2 regions of the Streptomyces sp. HSS9-12 genome follow, and region 2 is predicted to be linked to the other one. Evidence: riboswitches for the same ligand, from Rfam matches in the RefSeq annotation. Region 2 holds a riboswitch; the other holds the start of a gene.
What was found. A riboswitch is a leader RNA that binds a small molecule or an ion and turns the genes downstream of it on or off. The one in region 2 is predicted to bind thiamine pyrophosphate.
Positions count from the first base shown of each region.

Region 1 (3,401 bases), on a different contig from region 2:
TTCTTAGCCAGGTGCGGGTTCCGGCTGGGAATGCGTCGCCACATTCGGGCGCGCTCCTCCCTCCCAGCGTCTCGCGAAAGCCGTCGCCCCGCGCGTCGGAAGGCGGACGCCGGGCTGCCCGCAAGGTCCCCGGTGCCGCTCATCGCGCGGCCTGGCGTATCACGACACAGGTAGGCCGCGCCAACAGCTAGACCAATCCGAACGATGAGCATCGAGAGCGGCTTGGTGGGCGAAGAGTCGCAAGTCAGCGAGTCGTACGAGTGGCACGCCAGTCGATTTGCGCCGGGTTTGCTTCGGCCCCGGACGCGCGTTTGCAGCCTGGTGGAGGAAGATGCCGGCTGCGGAAGCAATCGGGTCGGTGTGATTGATCGCCTCTGACATCTTCGATAGTCGATGGCCCTGCGGTCTGCCATCGACTGCTGGGCCGTCTCTGGGCCGTGCGCGGTTGGCCAACGGTGATCAGAGGACCACCGGGGGTGACCGTTCGCGCACCACTGCGGCCTGGGCCGCTCCTGGCGATCTGCGACACTGGACGGACCATGCCTGCACCCGGAGAACTCACTTTCGTCGCGCCGCGCGGAGCCAAGAAGCCCCCGCGGCACCTTGCTGATCTCACGCCCGCCGAGCGCCGCGAAGCCGTGGCCGCCCTCGGCGAGAAGCCGTTCCGGGCCGGCCAGGTGTCGCGGCACTACTTCGCCCGCTACGCCCACGACCCGGCGGACTGGACCGACATCCCGGCGGCGGCCCGCGAGAAGCTGGCGAGTGAGCTGCTGCCCGACCTGATGTCCGTGGTGCGGCACATCTCCTGCGACAACGACACGACCCGCAAGACGCTGTGGCGGCTCTTCGACGGCACGCTCGTCGAGTCCGTGCTTATGCGCTATCCGGACCGGGTCACCATGTGCATCTCCTCGCAGGCGGGCTGCGGCATGAACTGCCCGTTCTGTGCCACCGGCCAGGCCGGCCTCGACCGCAACCTGTCCACCGCCGAGATCGTGCACCAGATCGTCGACGGCATGCGGGCGCTGCGCGACGGACAGATCCCTGGAGGCCCGGCGCGGCTGTCCAACATCGTCTTCATGGGCATGGGCGAGCCGCTGGCCAACTACAACCGCGTCGTCGGCGCCATCCGTCGCCTCACCGACCCCGAGCCCGACGGTCTCGGGCTCTCGCAGCGCGGCATCACCGTCTCGACGGTCGGCCTGGTCCCCGCGATGCTGCGGTTCGCCGACGAGGGCTTCAAGTGCCGCCTCGCGGTCTCTCTCCACGCGCCCGACGACGAACTGCGCGACACCCTCGTACCGGTCAACACCCGCTGGAGGGTGCGCGAGGTTCTCGACGCGGCCTGGCAGTACGCCGAGAAGTCCGGCCGCCGGATCTCCATCGAGTACGCCCTGATTCGGGACATCAACGACCAGGCGTGGCGCGGCGACCTGCTCGGGCGTCTCCTCAAGGGGAACCGGGTGCACGTCAATCTCATCCCGCTCAACCCGACGCCCGGTTCGAAGTGGACGGCCTCCCGGCCGGAGGACGAGAAGGCATTTGTCGCGGCCATCGAGGCGCATGGTGTGCCCGTGACCGTACGGGACACCCGCGGTCAGGAGATCGACGGCGCCTGCGGGCAGCTCGCCGCTTCCGAGCGTTGACAGGTCAGGTATCGTCTGATCGAACAAATACACATTCCGACAGGGGAGCGCACAGCGCTGAGAGTGCGGCAGTGTCATCGACAAGACGCTGTCGCAGACCCTCGAACCTGAACCGGGTCATACCGGCGTAGGAAGTTCGGTCACCACTCAAGCTGCCCTGCCCTGCCCGGCCACCGCTCATCAAGCGCCGGGCGGGGCACGCGCCTTCTCCTGGCCTCCCAGGAGGAAACTTGTGAGCACCACCACGAAGCGCCTGCGGACCGCCGCCCTTGCCCTCGCCGCCGCACTGGGCACCTCGACCCTCGCGGCCTGCGGCGGCTCGGGCGAATCCGCGGACAACAGCGGCCAGTCGAAGACGGTCACGCTGGTCAGCCACGACTCGTTCGCTGCCTCCAAGTCCGTCCTGAAGCAGTTCACCAAGGAGACCGGCTACAAGGTCAAGGTGCTGCGCGGCGGTGACGCCGGCGCGGCCGTGAACCAGGCCGTTCTCTCCAAGGGCAACCCGCAGGGCGACGTCTTCTTCGGCATCGACAACACGCTGCTCTCCCGCGGGCTCGACAACGGCCTGTTCACCCCGTACGAGGCCAAGGGCCTGGACCAGGTGCCCGAGAAGCTGCAACTCGACGCGAAGCAGCACCGCGTCACCCCGATCGACTTCGGCGACATCTGCGTCAACTACGACCGCAAGTACTTCGCCGACAAGAAGCTGGCCCCGCCGAAGACCCTCGACGACCTGACCAAGCCGGCGTACAAGAACCTGCTTGTCACCGAGAACGCCGCCACCTCATCCCCTGGCCTGGGCTTCCTTCTCGCCACCGCCGCGGCCCACGGCGATCAGGGCTGGCAGGGCTACTGGAAGAAGCTCAAGGCCAACGGCGTCGAGGTGGTCGACGGTTGGGAGCAGGCCTACTACGACCGCTTCTCCGGCTCGGGCGGCGGCAAGGGCAAGGGCGACAAGCCGCTGGTGGTCTCGTACGCCTCCAGCCCGCCCGCCGAGGTGCTGTCCCTGAAGCCGCAGCCGGGGCAGGCCCCGACCGGGGTCGCGACCGGTACCTGCTTCCGGCAGATCGAGTTCGCCGGACTGCTCAGCGGCGCCAAGAACAGGGAAGGCGGCCAGGCGCTGCTGGACTTCCTGCTGAGCAAGAGCTTCCAGGAGGACATGCCGCTGAACATGTTCGTCAACCCCGCGCGCAAGGACGCGAAGCTGCCGGAGATCTTCACCAAGTACGGCGCGACCATCGAGGACCCGGCGACCATGGCCCCTGACAAGATCGCCAAGAACCGTGAGCAGTGGATCAAGACGTGGTCCTCGCTCGTCCTGAAGTAGCGGCAGCCGAGAGTGCCGCGGCGCCTTCCAAGGGCACCGCGGCGCTCAAGGGGACCGTGGCGCGGCTCGGCCTGATGGCCGTACCCGTCGCCTTCTTCGCCCTCTTCTTCGCCTACCCGGTGGCCTCGATCGTCGAGCGCGGCCTGCGACCCGCCGGGACATGGCAGTTCGGCCGAATCCGCGAGGTCCTGTCCGACCCGGACGTCCTGCACGTGCTGTGGTTCACCACCTGGCAGGCCGCCGCCTCCACCGCGCTCACCCTGGCACTCGCGCTCCCCGGCGCATACGTCTTCGCCCGGTTCGCCTTCCCCGGAAAGCAGTTGCTGCGGGCGTTCGTGACCGTGCCGTTCGTGCTGCCGACCGTCGTCGTCGGATCGGCGTTCCTGGCGTTGGTGGGGCGCGGCGGGCTGCTGGACGAGCTGTGGGGC
Region 1 covers NZ_JBUEGC010000023.1:28,275-31,675, forward strand. The annotation lists gene rlmN (dual-specificity RNA methyltransferase RlmN) at 540-1,646, shown strand; TPP riboswitch at 1,678-1,798, shown strand; gene ACY34J_RS14665 (thiamine ABC transporter substrate-binding protein) at 1,879-2,973, shown strand; gene ACY34J_RS14670 (ABC transporter permease) at 3,048-3,401, shown strand, end outside.
Region 1: it holds a riboswitch for thiamine pyrophosphate, as region 2 does, so the genes downstream of both, ACY34J_RS14665 (thiamine ABC transporter substrate-binding protein) here and thiO (glycine oxidase ThiO) in region 2, are expected to answer to the same signal.

Region 2 (3,401 bases):
GCCCTCACGCAGCCAGCACACCGACCAGGCGGCCCCGGCCGGATCACCCCGCCACACCATCGAGTCGGCGGCGGGGTAGTGCCCCGCGTACTGGACGAACCGGCCGAACTGCTCGGACCAGAAGTAGGGCACGGGGTCGTAGACCATGCCTTCGGCCTCACCGCCGACGATGTTGGCGGCGACCACGCGCGGACCCTGCACCGCGTTGTCCCAGTGGTGCACCAGCAGCCGCTCGCCGTACCGGGCGGAGGGGAAGGACGCGCAGTCGCCGACCGCGTAGACGTCCGGCTCGGAGGTGCGCAGCCGGTCGTCGGCGCGCACGGAGCCGTCCGGGCACAGCTCGATGCCGGAGCCGGCCAGCCAGCCCGTCGCGGGGCGGGCCCCGATCCCCACGACCACGGAGTCCGCGTGCAGCCGGATGCCCTCGTCGAGGATCACCGAGCCGGGCGCGATGCGGGTCACGAGCGCGTCGGTGATCAGACGGGTCCCGCTGTCCTCGTACCAGCGCTCCATGTGGATGGCGACCTCGGCCGAGAGCGCTCCGGCCAGCGGGCGGTCGGCGGCCTCGACGACGGTGACCGAGCAGCCGGCCTCGCGCGCCGCGGTCGCGAACTCCGCGCCGATCCACCCGGCGCCGACCACCACGAACTCGTGCTGCGCCTCGAGGAGCGGGCGCAACGCCTCGGCGTCGTCGAGGGTGCGCAGCAGGTGTACGCCCGCGACGCCCTCGCTGCCGGGCAGGGGGACGGCTTCGGCCCCGGTGGCGATGACCAGGCGGTCGTACGGCACCGGTCCGGCGCCGGTTTCCACCAGGTGCTCGGCCGGGCGGACCGCGGTGACGGTCCGCCCGAGGAGCAGCTCGATGTCCAGTGCGGCGAAGTCGACGTCGAAGGCGGACCCGTCGGCCTTGCCGAGCAGCACGGCCTTGGACAGGGGCGGCCGGTCGTACGGCTGGTGGGGCTCCGCGCCGATCAGGGTGATCGCGCCCCGCCAGCCCTCTTCGCGCAGGGCGACGGCGGTCTGCACCCCGGCCATGCCGGCGCCGGCGATCACGATCCGCTGCGCTGTCTGCCTGTCCTCGCTCACACGATCACTCTAGAACCGCGGCGCAGACCCGCCCGAGACGCGCGCACCCGAGATTTCTGACACACCATCACACGGTGCGGGGCCCGATTGCTCCCTTACTGCCTGGCCAGGACAGGCGATAAGGTGGCCGCCACACGCACTCGCGGGAGCCCGGACGCACCGGGCTGAGAGGGAGGCTGGGCGGCCTCCGACCGTACGAACCTGATCCGGGTCATGCCGGCGAAGGGAGGGGCTGACAGCCCATGCACGCGCCTTCTGGCAGCAGTGCGCGCACGCCGTACGACACCGCGCATCCGACCTATGACGTCCTGGTCATCGGGGGCGGGATCATCGGCCTGGTCACGGCCTGGCGGGCGGCGCAGCGCGGGCTGCGCACCGCCGTCGCCGACCCGTCCCCCGGGACGGGCGCCGCCCAGGTCGCGGCCGGAATGCTCGCGGCGGTGACCGAGCTGCACTACGGCGAGGAGACCCTGCTCGGTCTGAACCTCGCCTCCGCCGAGCGCTACCCGGCTTTTGTGGCCGAGCTGGAGGAGGCGAGCGGCCAGGACGTCGGCTACCGCGCCTGCGGCACCCTGGCCGTCGCCCTCGATTCCGATGACCGCGCTCACCTGCGGGAACTCCACGCCCTCCAGCTGCGGTGCGGGCTGGACGCGCAGTGGCTCACGGGGCGCGAATGCCGCCGCCTCGAGCCCCTTCTCGCGCCGGGTGTACGCGGGGGCCTGCGCGTCGACGGCGACCACCAGGCCGACCCGCGGCGGCTGGCCGCGGCGCTGCTGACCGCCTGCGAGCGCGCCGGAGTCGTCCTGCACCGCGCCTGGGCCCGGAGCCTGACGCTCGCGGGCGACCGGGCCGGCGGAGGGGTGCTGGAGGACGGCACCGCGCTCGCCGCCGGGCAGGTGGTGCTCGCCGGTGGCAGTCGCAGCGGCCGGCTCGCCGGGGTGCCCGAGGAGGTGCTGCCGCCCATCCGCCCGGTCAAGGGCCAGGTGCTGCGGCTGCGCGTGCCCGAGGCGTACGCGCCGTTCCTGTCCCGGACCGTACGGGCCGTGGTCCGCGGCGGGCCCGTCTATCTCGTACCGCGCGAGAACGGCGAACTGGTTCTCGGCGCCACCAGCGAGGAGCTGGGCTGGGACACCACCGTCACGGCCGGCGGGGTGTACGAGCTCCTGCGCGACGCCCATGAGCTGGTGCCGGGTATCACCGAGCTGCCGCTGGTGGAGACCCTTGCCGGGCTGCGCCCCGGCTCGCCCGACAACGCTCCCCTGCTCGGGCCGACCGCTCTGCCCGGCCTGCATCTGGCCACCGGGCACTACCGCCACGGCGTGCTGCTCACCCCGGTGACCGGCGACGCCATGGCCGAGGCGCTGAGCACCGGCGAACTGCCCGAGGAGGCCCGCCCGTTCACCGCCCGCCGTTTCGAGCGGACGCCTCAGGACAGCAGGACGCCTCAGGACCGCAGGACACCGCAAGACCGCAGGACACCGCAAGACCGTCACGACCGCATCCGGGAGGAGCAGTCCGCATGACCGTCTCCGTGAACGGCGAGCCCCGCGAGATCCCGGAGGGCACCACCCTCGAGCAGGTCGTCGCCGCCCTCACCACCGCCCGCTCGGGCGTCGCGGCCGCGCTCAACGAGACCGTCGTACCGCGCGGCCAGTGGCCTGCCACCCGGCTCGGCGACGGCGACCGCATCGAGGTTCTGACCGCTGTCCAAGGAGGCTGATCCGACCATGGCTGACGCCGCAGTCCTGCGGGGGGCGCCCGCAGCGACCCCCGCGCCCCCCGACGCCCTCACCATCGGCAACCGCGCCTTCTCCTCCCGGCTGATCATGGGGACCGGCGGGGCGCCCAGCCTGGACGTACTGGAACGGGCCCTGGTGGCCTCGGGCACCGAGCTGACGACGGTGGCGATGCGCCGCCTCGACCCGACCGTGCAGGGCTCCGTGCTGTCCGTGCTGGACAAGCTGGGCATCCAGGTGCTGCCGAACACCGCGGGCTGTTTTACGGCGGGCGAGGCGGTTCTCACCGCCCGGCTGGCGCGCGAAGCCCTCGGCACCGACTGGATCAAGCTGGAGGTCGTCGCCGATGAGCGCACGCTCCTGCCCGACCCGGTCGAGCTGCTGGACGCCGCCGAAACCCTGGTCGACGACGGCTTCACCGTGCTGCCGTACACCAATGACGACCCGGTGCTCGCCCGCAAGCTGGAGGACGTCGGCTGCGCCGCGATCATGCCGCTCGGCTCCCCCATCGGCTCGGGCCTCGGCATCCGCAACCCGCACAACTTCCAGCTGATCACCGAGCACGCGCGCGTGCCCGTG
Region 2 covers NZ_JBUEGC010000029.1:63,476-66,876, reverse strand. The annotation lists gene ACY34J_RS17255 (NAD(P)/FAD-dependent oxidoreductase) at 1-1,035, opposite strand, end outside; TPP riboswitch at 1,219-1,331, shown strand; gene thiO (glycine oxidase ThiO) at 1,329-2,609, shown strand; gene thiS (sulfur carrier protein ThiS) at 2,606-2,806, shown strand; gene ACY34J_RS17240 (thiazole synthase) at 2,814-3,401, shown strand, end outside.